DNA from 4 places in the Neobacillus sp. Soil_C_43 genome. Region 4 is predicted to be linked to each of the others. Evidence: riboswitches for the same ligand, from Rfam matches in the RefSeq annotation. Region 4 holds a riboswitch; each other region holds the start of a gene.
The links. Region 4 has a riboswitch for S-adenosylmethionine ahead of AC3A54_RS16525 (methionine ABC transporter ATP-binding protein). Riboswitches for the same ligand answer to the same signal wherever they lie in the genome.
Positions count from the first base shown of each region.

Region 1 (7,543 bases), on a different contig from region 4:
TTCGGGAACTGTTCCTCCAACTTTTGACCAAGCATGTGCTCCACCACTTGATTCTGTGTTGTCTCTGAGATGTTCTCCTTTACGACAAATTCTCCGTTTCTCATTACTGTAATTTCATCACAGATTTCAAAAATCTCTGGCAGGCGGTGAGAAATAAAGATAATCCCAACATTTTGCCTCTTTAATTCGCGGGCAATTCGAAAAAGCTCGGTCGTTTCCGTATGACTTAAGGGTGCAGTTGGTTCATCTAGAATCAGATACTTACACCGATTCGAGACAGCTCTTGCAATGAGAATCATTTGCTTTTCTGCTAGAGAAAGCTCACTCACAAGCTTTTTCGTAGAAAGTGTAATATTCATTTCAGCCAGGATTTGTGCTGCTTTTTGATGAAGAGTCTTCCAGTTCATCCACTGCTTTTTTCCCATATGATGAACCGTATCCATCAACATAATATTCTCGGCGACCGTTAAATTAGGTATAAGGACCGTATCAACTTCTTGATAGACAATCTGTATACCCGCATCCTGGGCATCTTTTGGTGATCGAATGTTCAAAGATTCCCCATCCAGTAAAATCTCACCGGTAAAATGATTATAAGCCCCTGAGAGGACTTTCATTAGAGTTGATTTCCCTGCACCATTTGCTCCAATCAATGCCTGAATCTTTCCTGTCTTTGTTGAAAAATGAACCTGATTTAAAGCTTTCACCCCTGGAAATTCAATAGTTATATTTTTCATTTCCAATGTTGACTGCATGAAATCGTCCCCCCTATCAAACAAACACTCTCTTAATCAAGTGAAAAAGAGAGTGCTTATAGTAACCAATAATTATTTATAATATTTTTTTAATGTTTTCATCCAATCTTCCTCGAATGCACCTGATTGGCCCCATCCAGAAATAATTTTTGATAGATTAACCATGTTAACAGGATCTTTAGACTTTTGAAGATTGTCTTGTGAAACTAGAGAAGCCTCTAAATCATAGGTTTGTGGTGTTTCTTCACCTGCTAGTTTTTTAGAAAGCAATCTCAAATCCACCGCACCAATTAGTTTAGGATCCACGGCAGCTGTGTATTTCCAAGCACTACCTTTTCTTTGAATCTCTTGAAGGTCTGCATTTGAAACATCAATGCCATAAATTTTCACTTCTTCACGGCCCGCCTCTTTTAGAGCTCGTGCCGCACCAATAGCAAAGGCATCCCAAGTAGCAAAGATGGCATCCAACTTTCCTTTTGGATATTTATTTAACATGGCAGCTACGGCGTTTTGTGTTTGAACACTGGTATCTGCAGCGGCTACACCGAACCGTTCCACTTCTTTAATTCCAGGATTTTTTGAAAGTACATCTTGATACACTTTGTTTCGTCTCACCATTGGTGGAAAACCGTCAACCCAAAGGTACGCAATATTCGCTTTGCCCTTCGTATCCTTTACAAGCTGATCTAGTGCTAAAGTTGCCAATGCTTCGTCATCCTGTGATGTAAGTGTTACTCCCTCCACCTCAGCCAACTTTGGATTAGAATCAAATGTAACAACGCTTTTTCCTTTTTCGACAATCTTCTTTACATCGTTCACCGTCGCATCATCATCACCGTGTGAAATAATGAATCCATCATAGTCCTGACCTAACGCCTGATTTATAGCATCATGGAATTTTGCTGTATCTCCATTTGCGGTAAACACATCCACTTTTAAACCTAATGCTTCTCCCTCTTCTTTAGCTCCTGCTAAGAATTGAGCTGTGTGGTCGTCACCGCCAATTTTACGAATCACCTTAATTTTTAATTGGTCGCCTTTAAATTGTTCTGGTACGCCTTCAAGTGATACATTTTTATTTCCGCTTGCTTTCTTGGTTTCTCCCCCTGATGCACACCCTGTGAGTAGCAGGCTTGCTGCCAACGTCGATACAAGCACACTTTTGAAAATATTTTTTTTCATGATAAAAGCTCCCCCTTTTCGTCTTTCTTACCAAAATAAACTATTCCCATTGGAGAAGTCTTTTTTATGTAAAAATAAAAAACCTCTCCAGAAAAGAGAGGTTTCATCACAAATGTTGGACTACTCCTCTCTTATCTCTCAAAACATTAAATGTTTTGCAGGATTTAGCACCAATTCCTTTTTCGGAACGGTTGCTGGGCGTCATCGGGCCAGTCCCTCTGCCACTCTTGATAAGAGAACGTATTATTGATTTAAAGTAATAAACTAAATTTAAACTCACATTAACAAGTTGTCAATAGTATTTTAAATATTTTTAATAAAGTAATAACTCCTTTTTAATCTTATTGAACGGAGTTGGGGAAACTATTATTAAAACTAAACCCAGTTATTGCTTTATTCTCCTAAGAAATTTCGGTATGATTATATTTAGGAAACCGAAATAAATTGTAGAAAGAAGTGTTACCATCCATGAATAAGCAGGAAAGTGCAAAGCGTAATTTACTAATTATGTGGTTTGCCAACTTCTTTGTTGCCGGTAGTATGACGATGGTCATGCCGTTTATTTCGCTGTATATTGAAACGTTTGGGGACTTTTCAGAGAAATATGTCCAACATTGGTCAGGTATTACTTTTGGGATCACCTTTGTTTCTGCCTTTCTTTTTTCACCAGTTTGGGGGAAGATTGGAGATCGCTATGGTCGGAAAAAGATACTTATCATTTGTGGATTAGGGATGGCTGTATCTATCTTTTTAATGGGATTTGTTCATTCAGTCTGGCAGCTGTTCTTGCTACGGTTTTTTATGGGCTTTTTCTCAGGGTTTATCCCGATGTCACAGGCATTCATCTCCACACAAACACCTAAAGAGATTGCTGGTCGTGTCCTTGGGACATTACAAACAGGAAGTATTACGGGTTCGTTGTTAGGACCCATGCTCGGAGGAATTTTAGCCGATACACTCGGCTATGCGACCACCTTTAAATGGACTTCGATTTCCATATTCATCTCTGCCATGCTTGTCATCGCTACGAAGGAATTTCTCGTAGAACCAACGAGGGGTACTAAATCACATTATTCTAGTAAAGAGGTTATCAAACACATCCTACGAAATCCTGTACTATTAACCGTATTGCTTATATCATCTCTTGTACAAATCGCCCATTTCAGCATTCAACCAATCCTGTCGTTATTTGTAAGTGATTTGCATGGGCCAAACAATGTTGCTTTTTATTCAGGGATTGCTTTTTCCGCAGCGGGAATAGGCAACTTACTCATGTCACGGAACTGGGGAAAGATTGCAGATAAATATGGTTATATCAAAATATTAGTCATACTTCTATTTTCAGCAGGGATAGTGTACTTACCAGGAGCGATCGTGACAAGTCTTTGGCAGCTTGTCATCATCCGTATTGCCTTAGGTGTGACCATCGGCGGAATCATTCCTGTCAGGATTGCTTATATCCGCCAGGAGGCTCCGATTACCATGCAAGGTGAGGTCCTTGGCTATAACAATAGTCTAAGATTTCTCGGTAACATCATTGGGCCCATGTTGGGGGGCTTTCTTTCTGGCTACTTTGGCTTTTCCGCTGTTTTTATAAGTACCAGTGCTTTATTGATTATGAGCGGACTGATTTTGCTCGTATCATTGCTCCGACATCCTAAGCTTGTTAAACATACAGCGTAATAACTCATTCAGTATACAAAAGTTACCAAAAAATTTATTGAAATAAATTAGGTTATTCCGGAAATATATGATACAATAACTCTACCATTTGAATTACTGTTTCATTTGTGTGCCCTACTCATTCATGAGTGGGGTTTTTTGTTTTGTTTTTTTTGAATGACTTTGTTAAAATTGCCTGTTGATTTCCGCTCCAGGCTCTTCGCTTTCCGTGGGCGTTTCGGCGAGCCTCCTCGGCGCTTGCGCCTGCGGGGTCTCCCCTGAACCGTACTCCCACAGGAGTCTTCGAGCCTTCCGCTCCCATCAACAGGGTATAAAAATCAACACTGTTCTTTAGCACAGCCTTTTGAATAAAAAAAAACAGACTCTATAAAATAGAGCCTGTCTTATCCGAAATGGTATTAAGCTTTACGAACGTTAGTAGCTTGTGGTCCACGTTGACCTTGTTCTACTTCAAAAGTAACAGCTTGACCTTCGTCTAATGATTTGAAACCTTCGCTTTGGATTGCTGAGAAGTGAACGAATACATCGTCTCCAGCTTCGCGTTCGATGAATCCAAAACCTTTTTCTGCGTTAAACCATTTTACTTTACCTTGTTCCATGTGTGTTTCCTCCTGCTGTGTGCTTTTGCACACATTATGGTACTATCCTTGCACTCAGTGATCATCAAGACGAAAAGTTAACTTATACTATCCTTTACACCGAACAAAAATAATTCTTCTTTAGTATAACATTTCACTTAAATATTTGCAAGAAGACAATAAAGAGTGTCCTTTTAGCCTCTCATGTTTTACCGCACGCGGAAAGCGAAGCGCCTTGAGCGGACATCAACATCCCAGTTTAACAGAGATTATTTTTTTGCAATATTGGCTTCCAACTCGGTAAAATCAAGATTCTGATAATAGCTGTTTTTGACCAAGATATTTGGACCTAAGCATGAAACAGCTGGGCAATGACAGCTTAACTCCTTCGCTATGCCTGTGTTTTGCCAAGCTTGATAGGCCTCTTCAAGTGTAGTTGTTTGGATATTTCCTAAAGGAGGAGTATCTCCGAAATCCGTTACAATAATATCACCGTTAAATATATTCACATTCAAACGGGAACGACCATCTGGATCATTTCTGACGGTTACATTTTCACTCTGATAAAGTCGTTTTAAAAGGTCCAAATCCTCCTGTTTACTGCTGCAAGCATAAAATGGCAGTGTTCCAAAAAGCATCCATACATTTTCATCCCTTATGTCTAATAAATGATGAATTGCGTCCCTAATTTCACTTAATGATAATGTTTCAAGATTACTGGCGAAATCACTCGGATACATAGGATGCACTTCATGGCGTTGACAAAGCATTTCATCTACAATTTGCCGGTGAATTTTTTCCAAATGAGGCAGTGTCCGTTTATTTAACATGGTTTCCGCCGAAACCATGACACCCGCTTTTACCAGTTCCCTGCTATTTTCTATCATTCTCGTAAAATATTTTTCTCGCTGGCTATAATCAGGCTTCCGCTCCATCCTTGCAAAGCCGCCTTCTACAAAATCGTCCACCGTTCCCCAATTATGTGAAATATGTAATACATCCAAATACGGAATAACTTCTTCATACCGATTTAAATCAAGGGTTAGGTTCGAATTCATTTGTGTTCGAACTCCGCGCTCATGGGCATACTTTAAAATGGGCATTACATAATTACTGACAGAGCTATGCGAAAGCATAGGTTCACCCCCTGTAATACTTAACGAACGTAGTTGTGGAATTTCCTCTAACCTATGTAAAATAAGCTCAATTGGAAGTGCTAACGGCTCCTTTGTTTGGAGGGTGTACCCTACAGCACAATGCTCGCAGCGCATATTACAAAGAGTGGTAGTCGTAAATTCGATATTGGTAAGCAGAGGTTTTCCGTATTGTGTTACATCTAAATACGCTTCCCAAGGATCGAACTGGGGAGTAATTTTATTTAATGTTTTCATACAAACTCCTTTATTTTTGTAGTAGGAAAAACCTTATTATAGCGCATCGTATGGACAAGTAGCTATTTATATTAGTTACAAAAGCATATGAATATAAATTGAGAATATTCTATGGCAATTCCCTATTTTTCGTTGGGTAAATGAAGTAATTCCCGTATAATACATTTTGTTCCATGATTATTGAAAAATAAAGGGATAGTAAACGAATTGTGAATGGTGGTAGTGGAAATGGAAATGCAGCCTTTGCATGAAGCAGAAAAATTAGCCTTAAAAAAGATTAAGATATTTCGCCAAAGCATCCTCCGATATATTTTACGCTCGATGCTTGCCAGTATGTTTATTGGTTTTGGGGTCATTGTTGCGTTCAAGACCGGTAATTTCTTCTATGTAGTAGACTCACCGTTTGCCTACCCAATGGCCGCTCTTACTTTCGGAGCAGCGATTATATTAATCGCCTATGGCGGTGGGGATCTATTTACAGGAAATACGTTTTATTACACCTACGCTGCACTCCGTAAGAAAATGACTTGGATAGAAGTACTAAAGCTATGGGTATGCAGTTATGCAGGAAATATCTTAGGTGCCGCTGTTTTTGCTTTTATTATTTTCACCACAGGACTTTATGCGAGCTCTTCAGTTAATGGATTTCTCCTCCATGTCGTGGAAGTTAAAATGCAAGTCCCTACAACAGAGTTGTTTTTCCGGGCAATCCTTTGTAACTGGCTTGTTTGTATGGCCTTTTTCCTTCCAATGGGGTTAAAAGGAGATGGACCAAAGATGTTTGCCATGATGCTGTTTGTCTTCTGTTTCTTTATTTCCGGATATGAGCACAGTATTGCTAATATGTGTACATTCGCTATTGCCTTAGTACTAAATCACCCAGGAACGATTTCATGGGGTGGCGTGATTCACAACCTTGTTCCTGTTACAATCGGCAATCTGATTGGCGGAGCGGTATTTATGGCAATGATGTATTATTACGTAAATAAACCGTTTTTAGATGAATATCAGGAATAAAAATAAGGCTGACTCCTTTCTAGAGTCAGCCATTTTTGTAGTAACATTGTCGAACGCTATCATCTTATCCAATTATTAGGAAATATCGACAAATTCCCGGGGAAATAACAACAAATTCAGTAAGATATCGACAATGTTTTAAAATATTCTAACAACAGTAATATTTGTAATATTTATTCACCTATTTATTTTTACTTAGAAAATATAGATAGCCTTTAATCATAAAGTAGCTAACCTCTTCTGGAAGGAGTTCCTTAATGGGTTTTAATCGATCACGTCCCGCTTCTTCCACTGCTTTTTCTAAAAGCGGTATGTATTCAGCTGGGATATGTTTTGAAAAATCGACCTCTAACCCCTGCTGTGCACATTGAATTAAGTGATTCTCCACCGTACTAACCGCTAAATCACGCTTCTCGACGATTTCCATTATTGAATAATCACTTTGATGTAATGTCAATGTTTCCAAATGCGAATCAGTGACGGTCCTGTTTGCCTGCTTCTTCGGCGCCTTCTCTACAGATCCATGCTCACTCTGATAATCCGGATTGTCTTCAACGAATGTGAGTATTGCCTCAATAAACCGAAGTCCATATTTTTGAAGCTTAAGTTCACCCACACCGCTTACCTGTAAAAACTCCTCGTTCGTGATCGGAAGTTTGACACACATATCCTTTAAGGTAGCATCAGAGAAAATAACAAATGGTGGTACTTTTTCCGATTCAGCAATTTGTTTTCGTACCTCACGTAACACTTCAAATAACGGATCATTCTTAGACACTTGCTTAACCTGAACCGTTTCTCTCCGGTATACCTGTTGCTTTCCTAATAGAACCTCTTTTCCCTTAGGAGAAACAAAAAGAGTAGGAAATTGTCCTTGCTCAATGGCAATTAACTCTTGTGAAATCAAGAATTCAATAAAATCACTTACATCTTTTGC
Region 1 is NZ_JBDGJV010000018.1:56,306-63,848, reverse strand. It holds gene AC3A54_RS20645 (sugar ABC transporter ATP-binding protein) at 1-755, opposite strand, end outside; gene AC3A54_RS20640 (sugar ABC transporter substrate-binding protein) at 828-1,937, opposite strand; SAM riboswitch class I at 2,066-2,174, opposite strand; gene AC3A54_RS20635 (MFS transporter) at 2,406-3,620, shown strand; gene AC3A54_RS20630 (cold-shock protein) at 4,019-4,219, opposite strand; gene yfkAB (radical SAM/CxCxxxxC motif protein YfkAB) at 4,468-5,589, opposite strand; gene AC3A54_RS20620 (formate/nitrite transporter family protein) at 5,818-6,606, shown strand; gene recQ (DNA helicase RecQ) at 6,788-7,543, opposite strand, start outside.
Region 1: it holds a riboswitch for S-adenosylmethionine, as region 4 does, so the genes downstream of both, AC3A54_RS20640 (sugar ABC transporter substrate-binding protein) here and AC3A54_RS16525 (methionine ABC transporter ATP-binding protein) in region 4, are expected to answer to the same signal.

Region 2 (7,543 bases), on a different contig from region 4:
GCCATCCTCAAGATTTATCGAATTAATAATCGCTTTTCCTTGCGAATATTTGAGTGCTTTTTCAATAACCTTCTCATCGGTTGAGTCGATTACAAGAGGTACCTTAACCTTTTTTACGACCTCTTTAATGAAATTTTCCATGTCCACGATTTCATCGCGGTCAGGGTCAGCCAGGCAGATATCAATGACATGAGCGCCGCCTTTCACCTGTGCCCGTGCAACTTCTGACGCTTCTTCAAATTTCCCTTCGGTGATTAACCGTTTGAATTTACGAGAGCCAATGACATTCGTGCGCTCTCCCACCATGATCGGACGTAGTGTCGGGTCATCGTAAACAAATGGTTCAATTCCGGAAACCATATGCACTGAAGATGGCTCATATCCCCGCGGCTGATAGTTTTTCATTGCTTCTGAAATAGCACTAATATGTTCAGGAGTCGTGCCGCAGCAGCCGCCAACAATATTTAACCAGCCATGCGCAGCAAAATCAGACAGCTTTTTCGCAAGGATTTCCGGTGTTTCATGATAGTGTCCTTCTTCATCTGGCAGACCAGCATTCGGATAACAGCTAACGGCAGTTGTCGCAAGATTGGAAAGGGAACGAATATGATCCTGCATAAACTCTGGACCCGTTGCACAGTTTAGTCCCACTGCAGCTGGTTTCATATGCTCAACTGAAATATAGAACGCTTCGATAGACTGTCCCGCAAGAGTGGTTCCCATCGGTTCAATCGTACCCGATATCACAATCGGAAGTGTAGTACCTGTCTTCGAAAAAGCACTTTGGATACCAGCGAACCCAGCTTTTACATTCAACATATCCTGGCTTGTTTCTAAAAGCAGCAAGTCAACGCCGCCATCGATTAAGCCAATTGCTTGTTCCTCGTAACTTGCCGCAAGTTCATCAAAGGTAGTTCCGCCAGTCACACTTAATGTTTTCGTAGTCGGACCCATCGAACCAGCAACAAAACGTGGCCAGTCCTCTGAATATACCTTTTGCACCTCACCAATCGCAATCATCGCAGCGATTTTATTGATTTCATAGGCTTTGTAGCCAAGACCGTATTCATCAAGCACTAGGCTAGTTGCCCCAAACGTATTGGTTTCAATAATGTCTGCGCCAGCCTCAAGATATTCTCGGTGAATATTGGCTATAACAGAGGGAGCAGTTAAATTAAGGTTTTCATTACAGCCCTCGAATTCCTCTCCGCCAAAATCCTCAGCGGTAAGGTGGACTCGTTGCAGCATCGTTCCCATGGCTCCGTCCATTACGAGGATTCGTTTCTTCAACTGATCAGTAAATGATGTTTTCAGCAATGTTGTTCCCCCTCACTTCACTTGCACGCTGACGGGCATAATGAGCCAGCTCTGCAGTTAATTCGTAACGTAAAAATGGTGTAATTAAATAAATTCCATTAAATAAATCTAAAGCCGCGTCAATGAGTGACTTCGTTATAGCAATACCTTCCCGCGCTGCTTGAAGCGGTTGGTCATTCAACCTGGCCATTCGCTCACGTATCGAATCGGCAATTTTAATCCCAGGCACTTCATTATGAAGGAATTCAGCGTTTTTACTGCTTGTCAGTGGCATGAGTCCAATATAAATAGGTGCCTTAAGGTGTTTCGTATGTTCATAGATTTCAATCAGTTTTTCTTCTGAAAAAACAGGCTGGGAGATGAAATAATCTGCACCAAATTGAATTTTCTTCTCAAGCCTTTTAACAGCCTTCTCGAGTGAGCGCACATTCGGGTTAAAAGCTGCTGCCACACTAAAGTCGGTTTTTTGTCCTAAGTCTTTACCCGAAAAAGACAAACCTTCATTTAGTTGCTTAATCATCTGAATTAGCTCAAATGAAGAAACATCATACACGGATGAAGCACCAGGGAAATCTCCTACTCTTGCAGGGTCGCCTGTAATCGCAAGCACGTCATTTAATCCTAGAGTATGGAGCCCCATTAAGTGGGATTGTAATCCAATAATATTACGGTCGCGACAGGCAATGTGAATAAGCGGTCGCATGCCTAATTTTTCCTTCACTAAATATCCCAATGATTCATTGGAGATACGTACAGTTGCAAGGGAATTATCAGCTAAAGTAATAGAATCTATGCCGGCTTCTTTTAACGCTTTTGCTCCTTCGAAAAACTTGGTCGTATCTAGCTTTCTAGGAGGATCTAATTCTACAATAACAGAAGGTCTTTCTCTCACAATCTCTTGTAGGGGAGCATACTCCCTTATCGGAGAGGGACTTGTTTCAACCACAATCTGCTTTGGCTTTAATTTTACTATTTTTTCAGTAATTGGAACACTATTCTTTAATTCCGCTGCAAAGGCTCGAATATGATCTGGCGTTGTCCCGCAGCAGCCACCAATTAAACGTACCCCTTGATCACGGAACGCTTTTGCCGAATTTCGGAAATAATTGGCATCTCCCTCATAGTGGAACTTTCCGTCCGTATAGGCAGGGAGACTGGCATTTGGATAGGCTGATAGAAATGCATGCTCAGGTATTTCTATCTGCTCCAATGCTAACAACATATGATGGGGGCCAAGCCGGCAGTTCAGACCGACGACATCGGCGCCAAGACCTTCAAGCCGTTTTAAGGCATCATTGACAGGAGTTCGATCCTGCAAAAATCCTGGCTCCTGATGGGAGACTTGTGCAATGATTGGCAGGTTGGTTTCCTTTCTAGCAATAGTTAAAATCGTTTCAAGTTCTTCTAAATCGTAAAAGGTTTCAAGTAACAAACCATCTACGCCTTCAAGCAGTAGACAATATAATTGTTCACGGAAGCTTCGTTTTAATTCTTCAATGGTGACCGAATCCGGTTTAATTCCTCGATTCCCGCCAATCGTTCCAAGGACGAATGCATGGCTTTTTGCAGCGGCTCTTTTAGCATTAGCTACAGCAGCACTGTTAATTTCCTTTACAGAATCCTCCAAACCATATCGCTGCAGCTTTAAATAATTGGCAGCATATGTGTTGGTTTGAATGACATCAGCACCGGCATCGATATACGCTTGATGGATCGTTTGGATATGATCTGCCTGGGAAAGATTCAGTTCCTCTAAACAACTATCCTTTCCGTACGAATACAATAAAGTACCCATAGCTCCATCGGCTATTAAGATTTGATTTGTTAATTTTTCTAAAAAGCTCATCACTATTCTCCCCGCTCGAATACTAATTGACTTCGATTAACTTTTTCAAACGCTTGGGAAAAATCCTTGATTAAATCATCTGGATTTTCTAGTCCAACCGATAGTCGGACGAGGCTATTAGTAATCCCGCGTTTTTCTCTTTCCTCTTGCGGCATGGCGGCATGTGACATTTTCGCTGGATAAGAAAGAATTGATTCGACTGCTCCAAGGCTGACAGCGAAAACAGGGATTTCTACATTAGCCAAAAAGGTTCGAAGCGCATCTTCACTTTCTAATTCAAACGATAAGACAGCTCCCGGCCCCGCTGCTTGCTTGTTCTGGATGTGATATTGAGGGTGACTTTCGAGCCCAGGATAATGCACCTTTTTCACAAGCGGATGTTCATCTAAAAATTTTGCGAGTTTAATAGCTGATTTCTGTGATTGTTCTAGCCGAACGTGAAGTGTCTTTATCCCTCTTAGTACGAGCCAGGCATCCTGGACGCCCAATATAGCACCAAATCCATTCTGTAAAAAGCCTAATCTTTTCGCCAAGTCTTCATCCTTAACCACAGCGAGACCCGCAACGACATCACTATGCCCAGATAAAAATTTCGTTGCGCTATGCAGGACTACATCAGCCCCTAATTCCAAAGGCTTTTGATGAGAAGGGGTAAGAAACGTATTATCAACAAAGGTTAACGCGCCAATTTCCTTTGCTAAACTGCTAATTGCCTCAATATCAGTCACTTTCATTAATGGATTGGAGGGTGTTTCCACATAAAATGCTTTTGTATTCGGCAAAATCGCTTGTTTTACTTCGTCTAAATTGGTCATATCCACAAAGGTATGTTCAATACTGAACCGGGAAAGGACCTGTGTGACCATCCGAAACGTACCGCCATATACATCTTCAGTAATGACAATATGATCACCAGCGGAAAGCAGAAGGAAGGCTGTCGAAATGGCGGCCATACCAGATGAAAAAGCAAAGCCTTTTAAACCACCCTCCAGCTCTGCAATCACATCTTCCAATGCTTCCCTTGTTGGATTTAAGCTGCGGCCATAATCGTATTTACCGAACTGGTCGAAATCAAATTGGTGGAAGGTGGATGCATGCTGAATGGGCACACTAACAGCACCCGTTGTCGGGTCCACTTTATGCTGATTATGAAGAAGCCTTGTTTCAAAGGTGTATTCCTCGTGTGACATTACACAATCACTCCTTCTTTCACGTTCTCGAACGCCTTTTTCAAGTCTTCAATTAAGTCTTGAGGATCTTCAATCCCAACGGAAAAACGTAATAAACGATTACAAACTCCAGATTGAATTCGTATTTCTTCCGGAATATCCGCATGTGTTTGTGTAGCAGGATACGTAATAAAGCTTTCCGTTCCACCGAGACTTTCTGCAAACGTAATGAGCGATAATCCTTGTAGGAATGGATTCACCCATGCTTCATCTTTTACTCGGAAAGAAACCATTCCACCGCGTCCAGGATATAGAACATCTGTCACATCTTCATGATTAGAAAGATACTCTACCACAGCTTTTGCATTCTTTTCGTGTCTTTCCATTCTAAGCGATAGAGTTTTCATTCCGCGCATTAACAGCCAGGAGTCAAATGGGCTAAGTACGGCACCCGCACCGTTATGATGAAAAGCTAATGCTTCACATAGTTCCTTTCCTTTAGCAACAATCAATCCTGCAAGTACGTCGTTATGACCACCCAGGTACTTCGTTGCACTATGAATAACGATATCAGCCCCGAGCTTAATGGGTTGCTGTAATAGTGGAGTATAGAAGGTATTATCAACAATCAAGAGTATTCCGTGCTCCTTTGCAATTTGAGAAACAGCGGCAATGTCCGATTGCTGCATGAGGGGATTAGTAGGAGTCTCCAAAAAAATGGCCTTTGTTTGTGGAGTAATCTTCCCTTCGATTTCTTCCGGACAACAGGTATTTACATATTGAGTGTTTAATCCCCATTTTTTAAAGCCTTGTTCTAATAAGCGATAGGTACCGCCATATAAATCTTCGCTAACAAGCCATTCATCTCCCGATTGAAATAAGGAAAGAATTGTGAAAATAGCAGCCATACCTGAACTGCAGGCAAAGCCTTGATCACCTGATTCTAAATCAGCAATCGTTTTTTCCAGGAGCTGACGCGTTGGGTTCCCTGTTCGACTATAGTCAAACCCTGTTGATTGCCCGATGCCTTCGTGTCGATAAGCAGTAGAAAAATAAACAGGCGGGTTCACTGTACCTGTCGCTGTCTCGCTGCGGTTTCCAATTTGGGCTAGTTTTGTGTCAATTTTGTACATAACGCACACTCCTTAAAGTTTGTTGTAATTAGAGTTAGTTTGCTAACTTTAACGCTACAGGGCGCTAAAGCTTTCAGATAAATAAAAAAAGTCTTCTTATAAGAAGAAGACTTTTGTACGTACGACCAAATTGTCATTCTTCTTATCTTGCAAATTAGTAAAATTTGCAGGACTTAGCACCTTTTCAATGAACGGATCGTTCTTTGAAGGTTGCTGAGGCGTCGCAGGGCCATTCCCTCAACCTCTCTTGATAAGAAATCAATTATTTAGATTATTTATAAAATTTACTACAAATTGGGGGGGATGTCAATTTGTTTTTATCTTAATGAGGAAACTTTAGTTATAACGGAGAGGACAAAATATTTAATTTATTATCTTAAAATTTATTGACAGTAATAGTTTATGGATTTATTATTAGTTATAACGAACGTTCTTGATAAAGAACTAATCTGGGTAATAAGTTACATAGAACGACAGTTTAAAAACTTAATTATACTAAATTTCAGGTATATCGGATTAGATATGATTCCTGATAATTAAGTGTGGTCTTACTGTTCTTTTTAGTGAACTAATAATGAAGTTGAAAATAATAAATGCTATGAATTTTTTTGATTGGCAGGAGGAAAAGATGAGCGCAATAGCCGGAATATATCATTTAAATAATGAACCTATCAATCTAGAGCAAGGAAACCGGATGATGAAAGAATTAGAAAAATATCCGGCCGATGATATTCAAACTTGGCATAACGACAAAGTCTTCCTTGGCTGCCATGCACAGTGGATTACACCGGAATCAGTTGGTGAAAAACTTCCTTACTATGACCATCAACGGAAGTTAGCCATTACCGCTGATGCAATTATTGATAATAGGGATGAATTGTTTGAGAGATTACAAGTTGATAAAAGGAAAAGAAAAGAGATCACTGATAGTGAATTGATTTTGCTTTCTTATCATAAATGGGGAGAAGACTGTCCGAAATTCCTAATTGGAGACTTCGCCTTTATGATTTGGGATGAAACAAAGCAAAAACTATTTGGTGCGAGGGATTTTTCCGGTGCCAGGACCCTTTATCTTTTTCGAGACAAACAAAGGGTTGTTTTTTGCACAACGATTAAACCATTATTTTCCTTACCATATATTCAGAAAAAATTAAATGAACATTGGTTAGCAGAATATCTTGCTATCTCAAACATGATTGACAACATAGATCCATCTTCAACGGTCTATAAAGACTTAGAACAACTACCTCCTTCACATACAATTTCAGTATCAAACGGGCGAATTACAATCTCAAAATTTAATGTAATTGAAATTACAGATTTAGGACTAAAAACTAATGAAGATTACGAAGAAGCTTTTAGGGATGTAGTCGATAAAGCTGTAAGATCAAGACTCCGAACACATCGTCGTGTGGGTGCACATTTAAGTGGAGGGTTAGATTCAAGTACAGTTGTTAGTTTTGCAGCCAAAGCTTTGAGTGAGAAAAATAGGAAATTACATACGTATAGTTCTGTACCTGTTGATGACTTTTTAGATTGGACACGGGCTCATACAATGGCTGACGAGAGACCGTACATACAGTCAACGGTCCAATATGTTGGTAATATTACAGAGCAGTATTTGGACTTTAAAGGAAAAACCCCCTACTCAGAAATTGATGATTGGCTTGAAACTATGGAAATGCCTTACAAATTTTTCGAAAATTCAATATGGGTTAAAGGAATTTATGAAAAAGCACAACAGGATGGGATAGGAGTGCTATTAGGAGGAGCAAGAGGAAACTTTACCATCTCTTGGGGGCCTGCATTAGACTATTATGCATTTCTATTAAAGAAGTTTAACCTGTATCGGCTCTTTCGTGAAGTAAATATATATAGTAAAAATATTGGTGCGGAAAGATCTAAAATCTTAAAAGTAGTTGGAAAAAAGGCATTCCCACTTCTAAAAGATCTATTTCCTCCAAAATACCAATACGACCTGCCAGTATTAATTAATTCTGAATTTGCCAAGAAAACTAATGTTTTTTCTGCATTAGAGGAATCTGGTTTAAACACTGGAAATTCCATAGCTCGTAATA
Region 2 is NZ_JBDGJV010000010.1:85,216-92,758, reverse strand. It holds gene metH (methionine synthase) at 1-1,317, opposite strand, end outside; gene AC3A54_RS14540 (bifunctional homocysteine S-methyltransferase/methylenetetrahydrofolate reductase) at 1,295-3,163, opposite strand; gene metC (cystathionine beta-lyase) at 3,166-4,353, opposite strand; gene AC3A54_RS14530 (methionine biosynthesis PLP-dependent protein) at 4,353-5,465, opposite strand; SAM riboswitch class I at 5,605-5,722, opposite strand; gene AC3A54_RS14525 (asparagine synthase-related protein) at 6,094-7,543, shown strand, end outside.
Region 2: it holds a riboswitch for S-adenosylmethionine, as region 4 does, so the genes downstream of both, AC3A54_RS14530 (methionine biosynthesis PLP-dependent protein) here and AC3A54_RS16525 (methionine ABC transporter ATP-binding protein) in region 4, are expected to answer to the same signal.

Region 3 (7,543 bases), on a different contig from region 4:
AGGCAATGACCAAGTCCGTTTCGAAGTGTCCATTCAAGCGTTAAACCCAAGTCTAAAGGTGGTTGCTCCGGTACGTGAATGGGGAATGACACGTGATGAAGAAATTAAGTATGCTGAGGAAAACGGTATTCCGATTCCAGTAGATTTAGATAATCCTTTTTCAATTGATGCAAACATTTGGGGACGTGCTTGTGAGGCTGGAGTGCTTGAAGATCCATGGGCAGAAGCGCCTGAAGCAGCATTCGATTGGACGAATCCGATTGAACTAACTCCAGATGCCGCTGAATATGTAGAAATTGAATTCGAACAAGGGGTTCCTGTTGCCCTCAATGGTGAGAAACTTCCACTAGTTCAGTTAATTGAGACGTTAAACGCACTGGGTGGTAAGCACGGTGTTGGCCGTATCGACCACATTGAAAATAGATTAGTAGGAATTAAATCAAGAGAAGTGTATGAAAATCCGGCTGCACTCATTTTAATCAATGCACATAAAGAGTTAGAGTTTTTAACATTAACTCGTGAGGTTACACAATTTAAGACTCAAGTGGAACAGCAGATGGCAAAGATTATTTATGAAGGTCTTTGGTATTCTCCTATCAAACCAGCGCTTGATGCGTTTATTGAAGAAACACAAAAGACTGTTACAGGAACGATTCGTGTAAAGCTTCATAAAGGAAATCACACAGTTGTAGGCCGTAAGTCGCCATTTAGCTTATACAACGAGGAGCTAGCGACCTATTCAAAAGGTGATGCATTCGATCACAATGCCGCTGTTGGCTTTATTAAGATTTGGGGCTTACCAACAAAGGTATATTCAGAGGTTACTAAAAAAGAAACGATTGTAAAATAATTCGGATTGCCCTCGAATCCTATTTCGGGGGCTATCTTCTTTCATTTTGGCTGTGTTAAAGAACATTGTTGATTATTATACTCTTTTGATTGGAGTGGAAGACGCGAAGACTCCTGTGGGAGTACGGGTCAGGGGAGACCCCGCAGGCGCAAGCGCCGAGGAGGCTCGCCGAAACGCCCACGGAAAGCGAAGCGTCTGGAGCGGAAATCAAAAGGCAATTTTAACAGAGCCTTTCATTTTAAGGAGGAGCAGGACATGTCTAAGTTATGGGGCGGACGATTTACAAAGGAAACCAACAAACTCGTAGAAGAATTTACAGCATCCATATCTTTTGATCAAAAGTTAGCAAAAGAGGATATTGCCGGAAGCCTGGCACATGTGCAAATGCTAGGTGAATGTGGCATTATCCCAGTTGAGGATGCTGAAAAAATTAAGGACGGACTTCTTGCCATTCAAAAAATGGTTCATGCAAACGAAGTGGAGTTTTTGGTAGAAGATGAAGATATTCACATGAATATCGAAAAGCTGTTGATAGAAAAAATCGGACCGGTTGGCGGTAAGCTACATACGGGTCGTAGCCGGAATGACCAAGTAGCTACAGATATGCACCTTTATTTAAGAACAAAAACGACGGAGCTTATTAAATTAATTGAAGATGTTCAGGAAGCTTTAGTCGAGCAGGCAAAAGAACATGTCCAAACCTTAATTCCAGGCTATACTCACCTCCAGCGTGCACAGCCTGTATCGTTTGCACACCATTTAATGGCATATTTTTGGATGTTCGAACGTGATAAAGAGAGATTGATGGATAGTCTGAAACGGGTGAACTGGCTTCCGCTTGGTTCGGGTGCACTGGCAGGGACTACTTTTCCTATCAATCGTGAACGTGTGGCAGAACTGTTAGGGTTCGAAACCGTGTATCCAAACAGTATGGATGCTGTCAGCGACCGCGATTTTATTCTTGAATTCTTATCAATTGGTTCTATCATCATGACGCATATTTCTCGTTTCTCCGAAGAATTAGTGATCTGGTCCAGCCAAGAATTCCAATTTGTTGAACTGGATGATTCCTTCTGTACAGGCTCGAGTATTATGCCGCAAAAGAAGAATCCAGACGTACCAGAGCTGCTTCGTGGAAAAACAGGCCGTACGTATGGCAATTTGATTGGGCTGCTGACTGTTTTGAAAGGTTTGCCGCTTGCCTACAATAAGGACTTACAAGAAGATAAAGAAGGTATGTTTGATACGGTAGAAACATTGGAAGGTTCTTTAAAACTATTGGCTCCAATGATTGAAACGATGACGGTTAAAAAAGATGTGATGCGTAAAGCAATTAACAACGACTTCTCGAATGCTACGGATATTGCCGATTATCTGGTAACTAAGGGGTTACCGTTCCGTGAGGCCCATGAGGTTATTGGAAAAATTGTTTTATACTCGATCCAGTCTAATAAGTTTTTGCTTGATTTAAGCTTTGAAGAATATCAAGATTTCAGTCCTTTATTTGAAGAGGATATTTACGAGGTTTTAGCCCCAGAACACGTAGTTGCGGTTCGAAATAGCTTTGGTGGTACGGCTCCAGAGCAGGTTGGGAAGCAAATCGAGCTTGCTGAGGGAAAACTGAAACGATAAAATGTGAGAAACCTGCCATTGGCAGGTTTCTTTTTGCTCATGAAAAGGGGCTGTATCGCGATATCTACACACTTTTGCGTTTTATCTACACATTTTTATAATATATCTACACAAATTCATGATATATCTACAAATTACCGATCCCCTTTTATTTATTTCAATGGAAAGATACAATAGTTTTATGAATATTGTGCTTGAGGAGTGATTTTCCATTAGCAGTTTTCTTTTTGATTTACTAATTGATCTAGCAGGGGGAGTCATTGAATTTTTCATTCCTGATTGGTCACCTAAATCGAAATTTGACAAGAATATAATCAGATTAAGGGAAGAAGACTGGTTTGCTACACTGGAAAAGGATGTTAGATACTCATATATCATTCACCAAAATAGAAAGGTGAAGCGGTTTTTAAGCATGGAGAAAAATATTAAAATGATTATCAGTATGGATTTTGAGAGGGGAAATTTTATCAATTTAGTAAAAGAAGAGCATGCCAAATTTACAGGTGTACGATCGTAATGAATTGAAAGAATATATTGACATTTAACATTACATCAACTAAAATTTTCTTTATAACTTGGAAATTTAATGAAAAATCAAATAAAAACTCTTATCCAGAGTGGTGGAGGGACTAGGCCCGATGAAACCCGGCAACCTTCAAGGTATTCCTTGAAAAGGTGCTAATTCCTGCAGGTTATTTTTAACCTGATAGATAAGAGGAGGAATCCAACCCTCTTCTTATTGAAGAGGGTTTTTCTTTTTGAAAAATAAACAGCTTCGTGTCAAAAATCGTGTAGTGAAGGGATGGATGTATGTGTCTGCAATCAAAGTAGCAATCCTTGGATTTGGAACAGTTGGTGAAGGAGTTTATCGAACAATACAATCACACAGTGAGGAGCTTACAGCTACATTGGGCAAAAAGGTTGAAGTTGCCGCTGTTCTCATCAGAAACACGCAAAAGAAAAGAAATATTAGTGAAAATGTATTAGTAACAACAGAATTTGCGGATATCTTAAATCTCGAACAGCTTGATGTTGTTGTGGAGGCTATTGTCGATAAAGAGCCGACATTTACATTTTTAAAATCAGCCATACAGCGGGGCTGCCACATCATTACAGCAAATAAGGAAATGTTTGCCCATCACGGGAAAGAACTTCTTGATCTTGCAGCAGAGAAAAAGGTTTCTGTTGGATTTGAAGCAACCGTAGCAGGTGGAATTCCCGTTATTCAAACACTTAGACAGCTTTTAAATATTAATCGTGTCAAGCAGGTCAGAGGAATTCTAAATGGAACCTCCAATTTTATTCTTACCGAAATGAGGGAGAAAAAGCAGTCATTTGCACAGGCGTTAATATTAGCCCAAGAGAATGGCTATGCTGAAGCTGACCCAACAAATGATGTGGAGGGCTTTGATGCCTTTTATAAAACCATGATTTTAAGCAGACTTGCATTTGGAGAAGAACCTAATTGGCAGGAGGTTGAACGTGAGGGGATCACGTCAATCACAAGTGAATTGATTGATGCTGTCGATAGGGCAGAACTACGGTTCAAACATATTGCGAGTATCACAAGGCTGGACGGTCAAATAAAAGCAACGGTCAAACCAGCTCTTGTGGGAAAAGAGCATCCATTTTATCATGTAGAAGGCGTTCAGAACGCAGTAAATGTCCAATCGGATATTGTAGGTGAAATTACGCTTCAGGGGCCGGGAGCTGGAATGTTTCCTACGGCGAGTGCTGTCATTGAGGATTTAGTCTATGTGTGTCAAAATTCCCCAGTTAAACAGAATAATACGTGTTCTCAAGTAGCGGTAACGGGGTTTAGTAAGAGTGACAAGAAGGAAACGTGGCTGGTGCATGGAGTGATGCATAAACAGGTGACTCCTTCCATTACTTGGATTGAAGAAGTGGCGGAGGAAACGTTTGTAATCAAAGCGACAGATAGAGAAATTGGCCTTTTGGCCAAACAAAATAATCTTATCTATTATCCGATTATAGGAGAATATGAGAGAGTGAAACAAATAAAAACGCTTAAGGCTTTATAAGAGTCTACAAATAATGAAAGAGCTATATGGCTCTTTTTTTTATTTTAAGAAAGCCAGGCTCTAGATCTACTTTTTTCAGAGAGAAGAAGGAAAAAGTAGAAGTAGCAAGGCTCTAGATCTACTTTTTTCAGAGAAAAGAAGAAAAAAGTAAAAGTAGCGAGGTTCTAGATCTACTTTTTTCAGAGAGAAGAAGGAAAAAGTAGAAGTAGCAAGGCTCTAGATCTACTTTTTATAGAGAGAAGAAGGGAAAAGTAGAAGTAGCAAGGCTCTAGATCTACTTTTTATAGAGAAAAGAAGGAAAAAGTAGAAGTAACAAGGGGCTCTAGATCTACTTTTTATAGAGAAAAGAAGGAAACAGTAGAAGTAGCAAGGCTCTAGATCTACTTTTTTCAGAGAAAAGAAGAAAAAAGTAAAAGTAGCGAGGTTCTAGATCTACTTTTATCAGGGAGAAGAAGGAAAAAGTAGAAGTAGCAAACTTCTAAATCTACTTTTTTTATTTGAACAAGATGTAGAAATTTAATTCAATAGTCACGGATATTCCGTGTTTATCCACCGCATTATCCACATCAAAAGTCCTGTTTTAAAGGTATTCCACAGACTTATTCACAATATCCACAAAAATCAGAATAATTATCCACAAGTATCTAATATTAACAACTTATTAAGTTCACATATTATTCAACTTTCTAACATTAATATGTTAAGAAACTGTGAAAGCCGTTGTCATTTAAAGTACAGGAGAGTATATTATAAGTGTAGAGAAGATAGTGAAACAATTCACAAACAAAGAAACACAAACTAACTTCCCTATACGACACAGCTAGCTGAACACCCCTCATCGAAAGGGGAAAGAACTTATCATTACACTTTATTGTGAAAGTGTTCACAAATAAAATAATTGGAGATGATTGTGATGAGATGGTATAAAACCCCTCAAGCAGCCGTTGTTTGGACAGTTCTAAGAGTTTGGCTTGGATTACAATGGATTGAAGCAGGATATCATAAATTAACCGGTGAATTTGATGCTGGCGGATTTTTAAAAGGTGCACTCGCAAATGCAACGGGTGATCATCCAGCAGTGCAAGCATGGTACGCAGATTTCTTACAACAATTTGCTATTCCAAATGTTCAAATCTTTAACGTATTAATTCCTTGGGGAGAATTACTTGTTGGTTTAGGATTAGTTGTTGGATTAGCCACTCTTCCAGCATTAATCGCCGGTGCATTTATGAACTTAAACTTCATGCTGGCAGGCACAACAAGCACGAACCCAATTCTTTATACAGCAGCAATGATCCTTCTATTCGTAGGAACTGGAGCTTACCTCTTCGGTCTTGACCGATACACAGTTCCGTTTATCAAAGGCTATTTCCAAAAGACACCTGTAAAAAATGTGAACACTAATTAACAGTATAACGAGTTCTAACAGCTCAGCACGCTGAAGCCTCTCATTAGAGCTCGCTGATATACCATTTATTTCCCCCCTTTTATATACTTTAAGAAGCAGGGCAAAGCCTGCTTCTCTTTTTTTATTCTTATCTTTTCTTATTCTTCACACGCTGGTTAGCGGCATTAGCACGGGCTTGTGCTTCAAGATCTGCATGATCAGCAAATTCTTGTGAGTATTCTACATCATTTCCATCTGTTTTCATATTTTTCGGTGTTTGTGGAAGTGATGCTTTATTATTTTTGTGAGAACCTCCATTATGCATTCGACCCATTACTAAAACCCCTTTCAATTTCAGCTAGAGGGAGAAAGATATCTCTCACTCCCTAATAGCTTTTACAATTTGAAAGGGGCTCATTAATGGAAAAACTTTAAATTAATTTTTTGTATACGTATGGAATTCCGTCACTTACAGCTTAGTTTTGCTGTCATGATAGCCGGCAGCACGGTCAGCCATCTTAAAATCACGCTGGTATAAAACCTCTTGTGTACTTGTTAAGGTATATTTACCTCTACCCAAATCTTTTTTCTTTTTTCCCGCCATTTTGCTCATTCCTTTCAACATTTTTTGTTTGTTAATTGTCATCAAGCTAAGTGGTAAAAATGAAGCACTAAATATGTACTTATTTCCATTTTTACCTTTTAAGAAAGGAATGATACTTTTTTTAGGAAAATATATTTTTTAATGCTTTTTCTAAAGTAGGGTACTGGAATTGGAATCCATGATCTAAAAGTTTATTCGGTAAAACCTTTTGCCCATCTACCACTAAGGTGCTCATTTCACCAAGGAGCAAACGAAGGGCGAAACTAGGAACAGGAAGCCAGTGCGGTCGATGCAATACTTGAGCAAGTGTCTTGCCCAAATCGCTCATCATCACAGGATTTGGAGCAGTGAAATTTACAGGGCCTTGAATTTGTTTATTTTCCATTGCAAAAATAATACCTTTTACTACATCCTCAAGGTGAATCCATGACATCCACTGTTTGCCACTTCCAATATTGCCTCCTATAAACCACTTATAAGGCATCAGCATCTTAGGAAGAGCTCCAGCATCCTTTTCAAGAATGATACCAAATCTGCATAAGACCGTTCTAATTCCTAATGAAACCGCCTTGCTCGCTTCTTGTTCCCAGTTTACGACTGTTTCTGCTAAAAAATCCGTGCCTAGTTTTTCGTTATTTTCAGTAAAAACTTTTGTTTCTGATGTTCCGTATATACCAATCGCACTGGCGTTAATAAGCACCTGCGGTTTCCGGTCTAATTGGTTTACTATGTCCAGGACTGCATCAACTGCTTCCATTCGACTAGATAAAATTTTACTTTTTCTCTCTTCGGTCCAGCGCCCACTGTTAATCGATTCACCTGCGAGGTTTATAAAGATATCCGTATCTTGGAGGTCTATAACAGGGTTCGCATTATCAGTTAACCACTGCGTATATCGAATGTTGGCCTTCTCGTTAGATTTTCTTGCTCGGCGAGTTAAAATAACTATTTCATGTTCATACTTACTTAGTTCATTGACAAGTGCCCTCCCAACAAAGCCTGTTCCACCTGCAATTGCAATTTTCATG
Region 3 is NZ_JBDGJV010000011.1:24,220-31,762, reverse strand. It holds gene AC3A54_RS15210 (argininosuccinate synthase) at 1-850, shown strand, start outside; gene argH (argininosuccinate lyase) at 1,106-2,482, shown strand; SAM riboswitch class I at 3,088-3,199, shown strand; gene AC3A54_RS15200 (homoserine dehydrogenase) at 3,241-4,524, shown strand; gene AC3A54_RS15195 (DoxX family membrane protein) at 5,438-5,932, shown strand; gene AC3A54_RS15190 (YfhD family protein) at 6,060-6,245, opposite strand; gene AC3A54_RS15185 (YfhE family protein) at 6,381-6,515, opposite strand; gene AC3A54_RS15180 (TIGR01777 family oxidoreductase) at 6,637-7,542, opposite strand.
Region 3: it holds a riboswitch for S-adenosylmethionine, as region 4 does, so the genes downstream of both, AC3A54_RS15200 (homoserine dehydrogenase) here and AC3A54_RS16525 (methionine ABC transporter ATP-binding protein) in region 4, are expected to answer to the same signal.

Region 4 (7,543 bases):
AGCTTTTTGATTTTTATCATGGCCCACATCTATCACGATAAACTGGCAAAAAATGAAGACCAAATCGATACGATGAGAAAAACGCTCCACAAATTAACGAAAAATATTAATGAAAATACAGAGTACATACGACAGTCGGAATACACCTTTAAATTAGAGGAACGCAACCGCATTTCACAAGAGATTCACGATAAAATCGGTCACTCGATGACGGGGGCTCTTTTTCAAATGGAAGCAGCCAAACGCCTCATGGAGACTGATCGGCCAAAAGCAACGGAGCTCCTTCAAAACGCGATCAACATCTCGAAGGATGGGATTGAAAAAATCCGACTGACGTTAAAAAATTTAAAGCCGCCGACGGAGCAAGTAGGGATTAACCGGATGAAGCTCTTGCTCGATGATTTCAATTCTAAACAATCGATCAAGACGGTCCTTACCTATGAAGGAAACTTAGAACACATCACACCGATTCAATGGAAAATTATAAATGAGAATGTCACCGAGTCATTAACGAATGCCATGAAATATTCCTCGGCCACGCTTGTTTCAATCGATGTGAAAGTATTGAACAAAATCATAAGAGTAGAAGTGAAGGATAATGGAGTCGGAACAGAAACAATCAAGAAAGGGTTGGGAATCATCGGAATGGAAGAGCGGACGGCTTCATTGAACGGCACAATTATAGTGGACAGCAGCCACGGATTTTCCGTCACTACCCTGTTGCCAATTGCATCAACATGAAGTTTTTCGCTCATAACCATCTTGCCCATCCAGTCACCATGAACATCTCACGCACACAACATGAAGATTCTCATGTAAAAAGAATGAACGATTGCACTTATGCAAGTTCATTCTTTTTTTTATACTTGAACTATACAAACCGAGTAGGGGTGAAAGAATGAACGTGTTAGAAATTAAGAACTTAACAAAAAAATTTAGTGATTTTATCGCTGTCGATCATATGAGCTTATCCGTCGCGGAGGGAGAAATCTTTGGGTTCCTTGGAGCCAATGGCGCCGGGAAGAGTACGACCATTAATATGATTGCGGGCCTGTTGCGCAGCAATGAGGGAACAATCGCGATTCTTGGCAAGGATAGTGTCAAACACAGTCGTTTTGTCAAAATGAATATTGGGATGGTTCCGCAGGACCTCGCCATTTATGAGGACATGACGGCCTATGAAAATGTGAAATTCTTTGCCGGCTTGTACGGCTTACGCGGGGCGGAATTAAAGGAACGAGTGGAGGAAGCGCTTGAATTTGTCGGCCTTCAGGATAAGCATAAGAGCTATCCGAAAAGTTTTTCCGGAGGGATGAAACGACGGTTAAATATCGCATGTGCCATTGCTCATCGACCAAAGTTGATTATCATGGATGAGCCAACGGTGGGCATCGATCCGCAGTCGCGAAATTACATCCTCAATTCGGTTCGCAAGCTAAACGAAATGGGCTGTACGATTATTTACACGAGCCACTACATGGAAGAAGTGGAGGAAATCTGCACACAGATTGCCATCATCGATCATGGGAAAATCATTGCTGAAGGCACGAAGGAGCAGCTGAAATCAATCATCACCAATACAAAGGACTTGTGGGTGGAGGTCAAATCCTCGGAAAACGTGGACGTCGGGGCCATTAAAGAAATTAGTGGAGTTGAAGCCGTTTCTGTCGATGAAAATGTCATAAAGATCAACTCGGATACTGGAGTGAACAACTTAAATAAAATCATAGAGCATTTCATGAGCAATCATATCGAAATCCGTTCGTTAGAAGAAAAAGCACCAAACCTAGAGACCGTATTTTTAACCTTAACCGGCAGGAATTTAAGGGACCAATAAGGAGAGGAGGGGACTCCCATGAACATTATCAATATTGCTTGGAAGGGGATTAAATCTGACTTCCGAGACACAAGAACCTTGTTTTTCATGCTAGCTTTTCCGATTGTCTTAATGCTCGTCCTTGGCTCCGCCTTGTCGAATACATTTACGACGAGTCTTCCTGTGGATAATATCCATGTGTTCTATACAGATACGACAACGGGTGAGAATTTCCAGCACTTTATTGCTGAGGTGAAAAAATCAGAGGTCCATTTTAAGAAAGTCACCGATCAAGCAAAGGCGAGAAAGGAAGTTCAACAAAGTAAAGTGGATGGATATGTGGAAGTGTCAGAAAAGGGGATTCAGCTGTATCTCAATAATGGCAACAGTATTGAAGGAAGTATCCTTCAAGGCATGCTTTCTGCTTATGTCGATCAATACAATATCGCCTCTGAAATTATGAAGGTGGCGCCTGACAAGTTGGCTACTGCGTTTACTCCTGAAAAAAAGGCGAATTTTATTAAAGAAACCTCGCTGCAACCGGATAAGCAGCCTAGTTCGATGGACTATTATGCGCTTGTGATTACGACGATGATTATCCTGTACGGGGCGATGTCGGCCAGTTCGTTAATTGTGGAGGAACGAGTGAGAGGGACGGCGAACCGTCTGATTGCCTCTCCAATTAGAAAAAGTGAAATTTTTATCGGAAAAGTGCTCGGAAGTCTCGTGAGTAATAGCTTATGTGCCTTGCTAGTCGTTCAGATGAGCAAACTATTATTCCACGCGAATTGGGGGGATCACCTAGGGATGGTATACGTGGTCCTGCTGACAGAGATTATTTTTGCAGTGAGCTTGGGCATCGGTATCAGCTTCGTGTCCAAAACAAGTGCCGCTCCCAAAGTGATTATTATGCTATTTGTCCAGTTATCCTCCTTTTTTGGTGGAGCTTATTTTAGAATTGTGAATCCTGATGGTGTCTTCAAATTTATTACCGAGCTTTCCCCTCTCACCTGGATGAACTCGGGTTTAACGAAATTGATTTATGCGAATGACCTATCTGCAGCCGTCCCAGCGATCACGATTAATTTGTCTGGGTCACTCCTTTTTTTACTAGTGGCAGTAATCTCTTTACAAAGACGGGAGGGGCTATAAATGAAGGATGTCCTCTGGTTAATTCAAAACACATTAAGTAAGACGTTTCGCAATAAGAAAAACATTATCATGTATCTGTTTATGCCGTTAGTGGGGATTTTCATTGCGTTTATTGCCTATGGTGGGGAACAGAAAGCCCTTCTACATGTAGGCGTCGTCAATCAAGACAAGAGTGAGGTGACGGACGATACAATCCATTTTCTCAAGGGGTTAGAGAATGTGAAGGTTTCTGAGGTCGATGCGGAAAAGGTACAGGACCAGATTACATCCGGTAAACTGGACTGTGTCATCACCTTTGAAAAAGGCTTCTCGGAAAGCGTGTTGAACGGTACGCCAGCACATATCCAGCTTAGTTCCATCAAAGGGGCTGCCGTTACAGGCTTCGTGAAATCCTATTTATATCAATATATCAATAATATCGCGACGATTAGTCGGGCGGCCGATGGGAATCAACCGATGTTTGAGCAAATGTATAAGGACTATCAGCAATCCACCTTTACGCTCGCCACCCATTCATTAGAGGATTCATCGGAAAATAAGAATATGACCAATCAAACGATTGGTTTCCTGATCATGATCATGCTGATGTCAGCGGGGAATATGTCTGAGATCATTCTGTTGGAAAAAGAACAGCGAACCTATTTCCGCTTATTATCGACGCCAATTAATGCTAGAAAGTATCTATTATCCAATGTCATCGTCAACATGATTGTGATGACGATACAGGTATTAATTACGCTTACCATCATGAGAAATATGTTCCATATTGGCATCGGCATGTCCTTCTGGGAAGCGGCCTTCGTGATGTTACTATTTTCCTTGATTGCTGTAGGATTATCGCTTGTCATCATCTCTTTCGCAAACAACCGGAGTGCAGCAGGGGCATTGCAAAATTTAATTATCACACCAACCGTCATGCTGTCCGGCTGCTTCTGGCCAGTGGAAGTTATGCCTACATCCTTACAAAAAATAGCAGAGTTCCTGCCACAGCGCTGGACGTTAGATACATTAACCAAACTACAGGAAGGAAGCTCCTTGAGCAGCTTGTATTTACACTTCATCATCCTGTTCGCCTTTGCAGTAGCCTTTTTCTTACTAGCCGTCTATCGCTTTAGCAGAAACAACACGACACAGAACTTTATATAAAAATTTGGGGACAGTCCCCCGTTGCGCTAAAGCGCCGGGGGACTGTCCCCGAAATTTTTTTAGACGCCCTAAATAGTTGACTTGATAATAATGGAAACACTTACAATTTCAAAATAGTATTTTCTGATGATTGACAAAATAAAAATAGATTAGTAATATCGAAAATGTTAAAAAAAACTAATAATTCTTATCGAGAGTGACCGAGGGACTTGGCCCTATGACGTCCGGCAACCCCCTAATTGGGAAGGTGCCAATTCCAGCAGAATGACTTTCATTCTGAAAGATAAGCTTGAAATAATTGTTTGTATTTCGATGCTTCTTTCAGTTGAAAGGAGCATTTTTTGCGTGAAAAACTTACTGAATCGGACTCACTTTCTTGGGGAACGGCCATTAATTTAAAATATCGCTTATGAAAAAAGAGGTCATCATTATGATTGAAATACGGCAGTTAACAAAGGAATATAAAACAAAAAACGGCACGGTCAAGGGAGTCGATGACGTTTCTTTAACGGTTCAACGAGGCGAAATCTATGGCATCGTCGGCTACTCTGGCGCCGGAAAAAGCTCGTTGCTCCGCTGCATCAACTTATTGGAGCAACCGACTTCAGGCACTATTACCGTCGATGGGACGGACCTTACTTCCTTAAAAGGGGAGAAGCTCCGCCTAGCACGGCTAAAGATTGGTATGATTTTTCAACACTTTTACCTCATCAGCCAGAAGACGGTGTATGAGAACATTGCTTTTTCGCTGAAAGCGGCCAACTATCCGAAGAACCAAATCAGCACACGTGTCTTGGAATTACTTGAAACGGTGGGGCTTGCGGATAAGCGCGATGTGTATCCAGCCCAGCTGAGCGGAGGGCAAAAGCAACGGGTAGGGATTGCGCGTGCCTTGGCCAACAATCCAACGGTCCTCTTATGTGATGAGGCAACCTCCGCCCTTGATCCGACCACGACCAAGTCGATCTTGAATCTATTAAAAAAGATCAACAAGGAACTCAACATTACGATTATTCTTATCACGCATGAGATGAATGTAGTCAAAGAAATTTGCCACCGAATGGCCATTATGCAAAATGGGATGGTCATTGAAGAGGGAACGGTTTACGACATCTTCGCCAACCCTAAAGCGGAACTTACCAAAGAGTTTATTGATAGCGTGGTATCCTTTGACGTTCCGGAATCCATCCTCACTAGCTGTGAAGGGCCGATTATCAAGGTGCTGTTTAAAGGAAAAGTCGCCGGTGAGGGTGTCATTTCAGATATGCTGCAGAAATTCAGCGTAAAAGGGAACTTCCTACATGGTTCCATTGAATACATACAAGAACTGCCCTTGGGCATTTTCATTATGGAACTGAAAGGTGCGAAGGAGGAAGTGACCGCTGCCCTTCGATACATCGAGGACCGGGCAGCGCAAGTGGAGGTGTTACATAATGGGCTTTGATTTTCAGCATCTGGTGGAATTAATTCCAGATATCAATACGGCTTTTATGCAGACGATTTATATGATTGTGATTAGCTTAGCGATCGCCATTGTCATTGGCCTTCCAGTGGGAATCTTGTTATTTGTCACCGATAAAGGTTTGTTTTTACAAAATCGATTTATTCAAGTGATCATGGGATTCCTGGTTAACTTAATCCGGTCTATTCCCTTTATTATTTTGCTGGTTGCGTTAATTCCATTAACCAACTTCATTGTTGGTTCGACGATTGGACCGACAGCCGCAAGCGTGTCGTTATCGGTAGCAGCCATTCCGTTCTTTGCCCGTATCGTCGAATCAGCATTAAGGGAAATCGATAAAGGGGTCATCGAAGCGGCAATTGCGGCGGGAGCGACGCCAACCATGATAATAAAAGATGTTCTGCTCCTTGAAGCAAGATCAGGAATTATCTCGGGTATTACGTTGACCCTTATTAGTTTAATCGGATTTTCGGCCATGGCCGGTACAGTGGGCGGCGGTGGAATTGGAGATTTAGCGATTCGCTTTGGATATTACCGCTATGACAATACCATCATGATTGCCACTGTTGTTATATTAATAGTTTTAGTTCAGGTTATTCAACTGCTTGGTGATTACATTGCCAAAGTTGTCGATAAAAGAAGATAAAGAAAGAAGGAAAAAGTCATGAAAAAATGGTTTTTAGCAATGGTCTTAGTTTTAGTCGTGGGTGCGTTAGCAGCTTGCGGCAGCAGTTCAGAAAGCAAAGACAAAGCAGAGGCAAAATCAAAGGACATTAAATTAGGGGCTACTGCTGGTCCGTACAGTGATATGTTGAAGGAAGCAATTGTTCCTGGTTTAGAAAAGAAGGGCTACAAAGTTGAGATTGTAGAATTCAGCGATTACATTCAGCCAAACAAAGCATTAGATAATGGGGACATCCAAGCAAACCTATTCCAGCATTCTATCTATCTAGAGAATTTCGCAAAGGAAAACAACATGAAGCTGTCTGCACTGATTTCTGTTCCAACTGCACCAATGGGGCTTTACTCTAAGAAATACAAGTCATTGGATGATGTAAAAGACGGGGCAACGGTTACGCTTCCGAATGACCCAACAAACGCGGCTCGTGCCTTAAATACGCTTCGTGATGAAGGCTTAATTACAATTAAAGAAAGTGCCGACCCGTTGAAAGTATCTGAGAAGGACATTGTTGATAATAAGAAAAACTTGAAATTCCAGGCAATTGAAGCTGGTCAGCTTCCACGTTCTGTGGACAGTGTCGATTTAGCTGCTGTACCTGGAAACTTCGCGTTAGCAGCAAAAATGAACTTGCTTGATGCACTTGCAATGGAGAATATGCTAGATTCATATCGCAATATAGTTGCAGTAAAAACAGAAAACAAAGATTCTCAGCTTGCAAAAGATATTAAAGAAGTCGTCGAATCTGCAGACTTCGAAAAAGTCATTGATGAGAAGTTCAAGGGCTTTGGGAAACCTGAGTGGATGAAGAAATAGTTCAAAACGGTTTAATATAAGTATAGAAAAAGGACGCCTTTACATGCGTCCTTTTTAACTATAAGAAAACAGCTAAAACCAAATTGAAAACTCTAGGAGTAGCTCCTTGCTTAATCTTCAAGAACCGGTATTCTCTTAATTTCTGGATCAATAAAGATATCATACTCGTCTAAGCTCTTTGTAGAAAACTCTGAAACTACTGCTCCTTCTGGGCCAGCTTGGAACCAGTGGGGGGTATTAGGTAATAGGGTATATTGTTGTCCCGGCTTTAGTTCAACTTCATGCCAAACGGTAAAGTGCTCTTTTTTATCCTCAGGAATTGTTGCATGTGGATGTTCGCTCTTCAACCCAGGTACATATAAATAGACCGTACCATAGCGACACCTAAAGGTTTCTTCTTTCCCTATATATTCCCCAACAGGCGGATGAATATGTTCAGGACATGTTTGTCTAGGTAACAGAATTAAATCTT
Region 4 is NZ_JBDGJV010000012.1:137,629-145,171, reverse strand. It holds gene AC3A54_RS16545 (sensor histidine kinase) at 1-741, shown strand, start outside; gene AC3A54_RS16540 (ABC transporter ATP-binding protein) at 899-1,837, shown strand; gene AC3A54_RS16535 (ABC transporter permease) at 1,856-2,968, shown strand; gene AC3A54_RS16530 (ABC transporter permease) at 2,969-4,114, shown strand; SAM riboswitch class I at 4,299-4,404, shown strand; gene AC3A54_RS16525 (methionine ABC transporter ATP-binding protein) at 4,545-5,558, shown strand; gene AC3A54_RS16520 (methionine ABC transporter permease) at 5,548-6,222, shown strand; gene AC3A54_RS16515 (MetQ/NlpA family ABC transporter substrate-binding protein) at 6,241-7,071, shown strand; gene AC3A54_RS16510 (D-lyxose/D-mannose family sugar isomerase) at 7,182-7,543, opposite strand, start outside.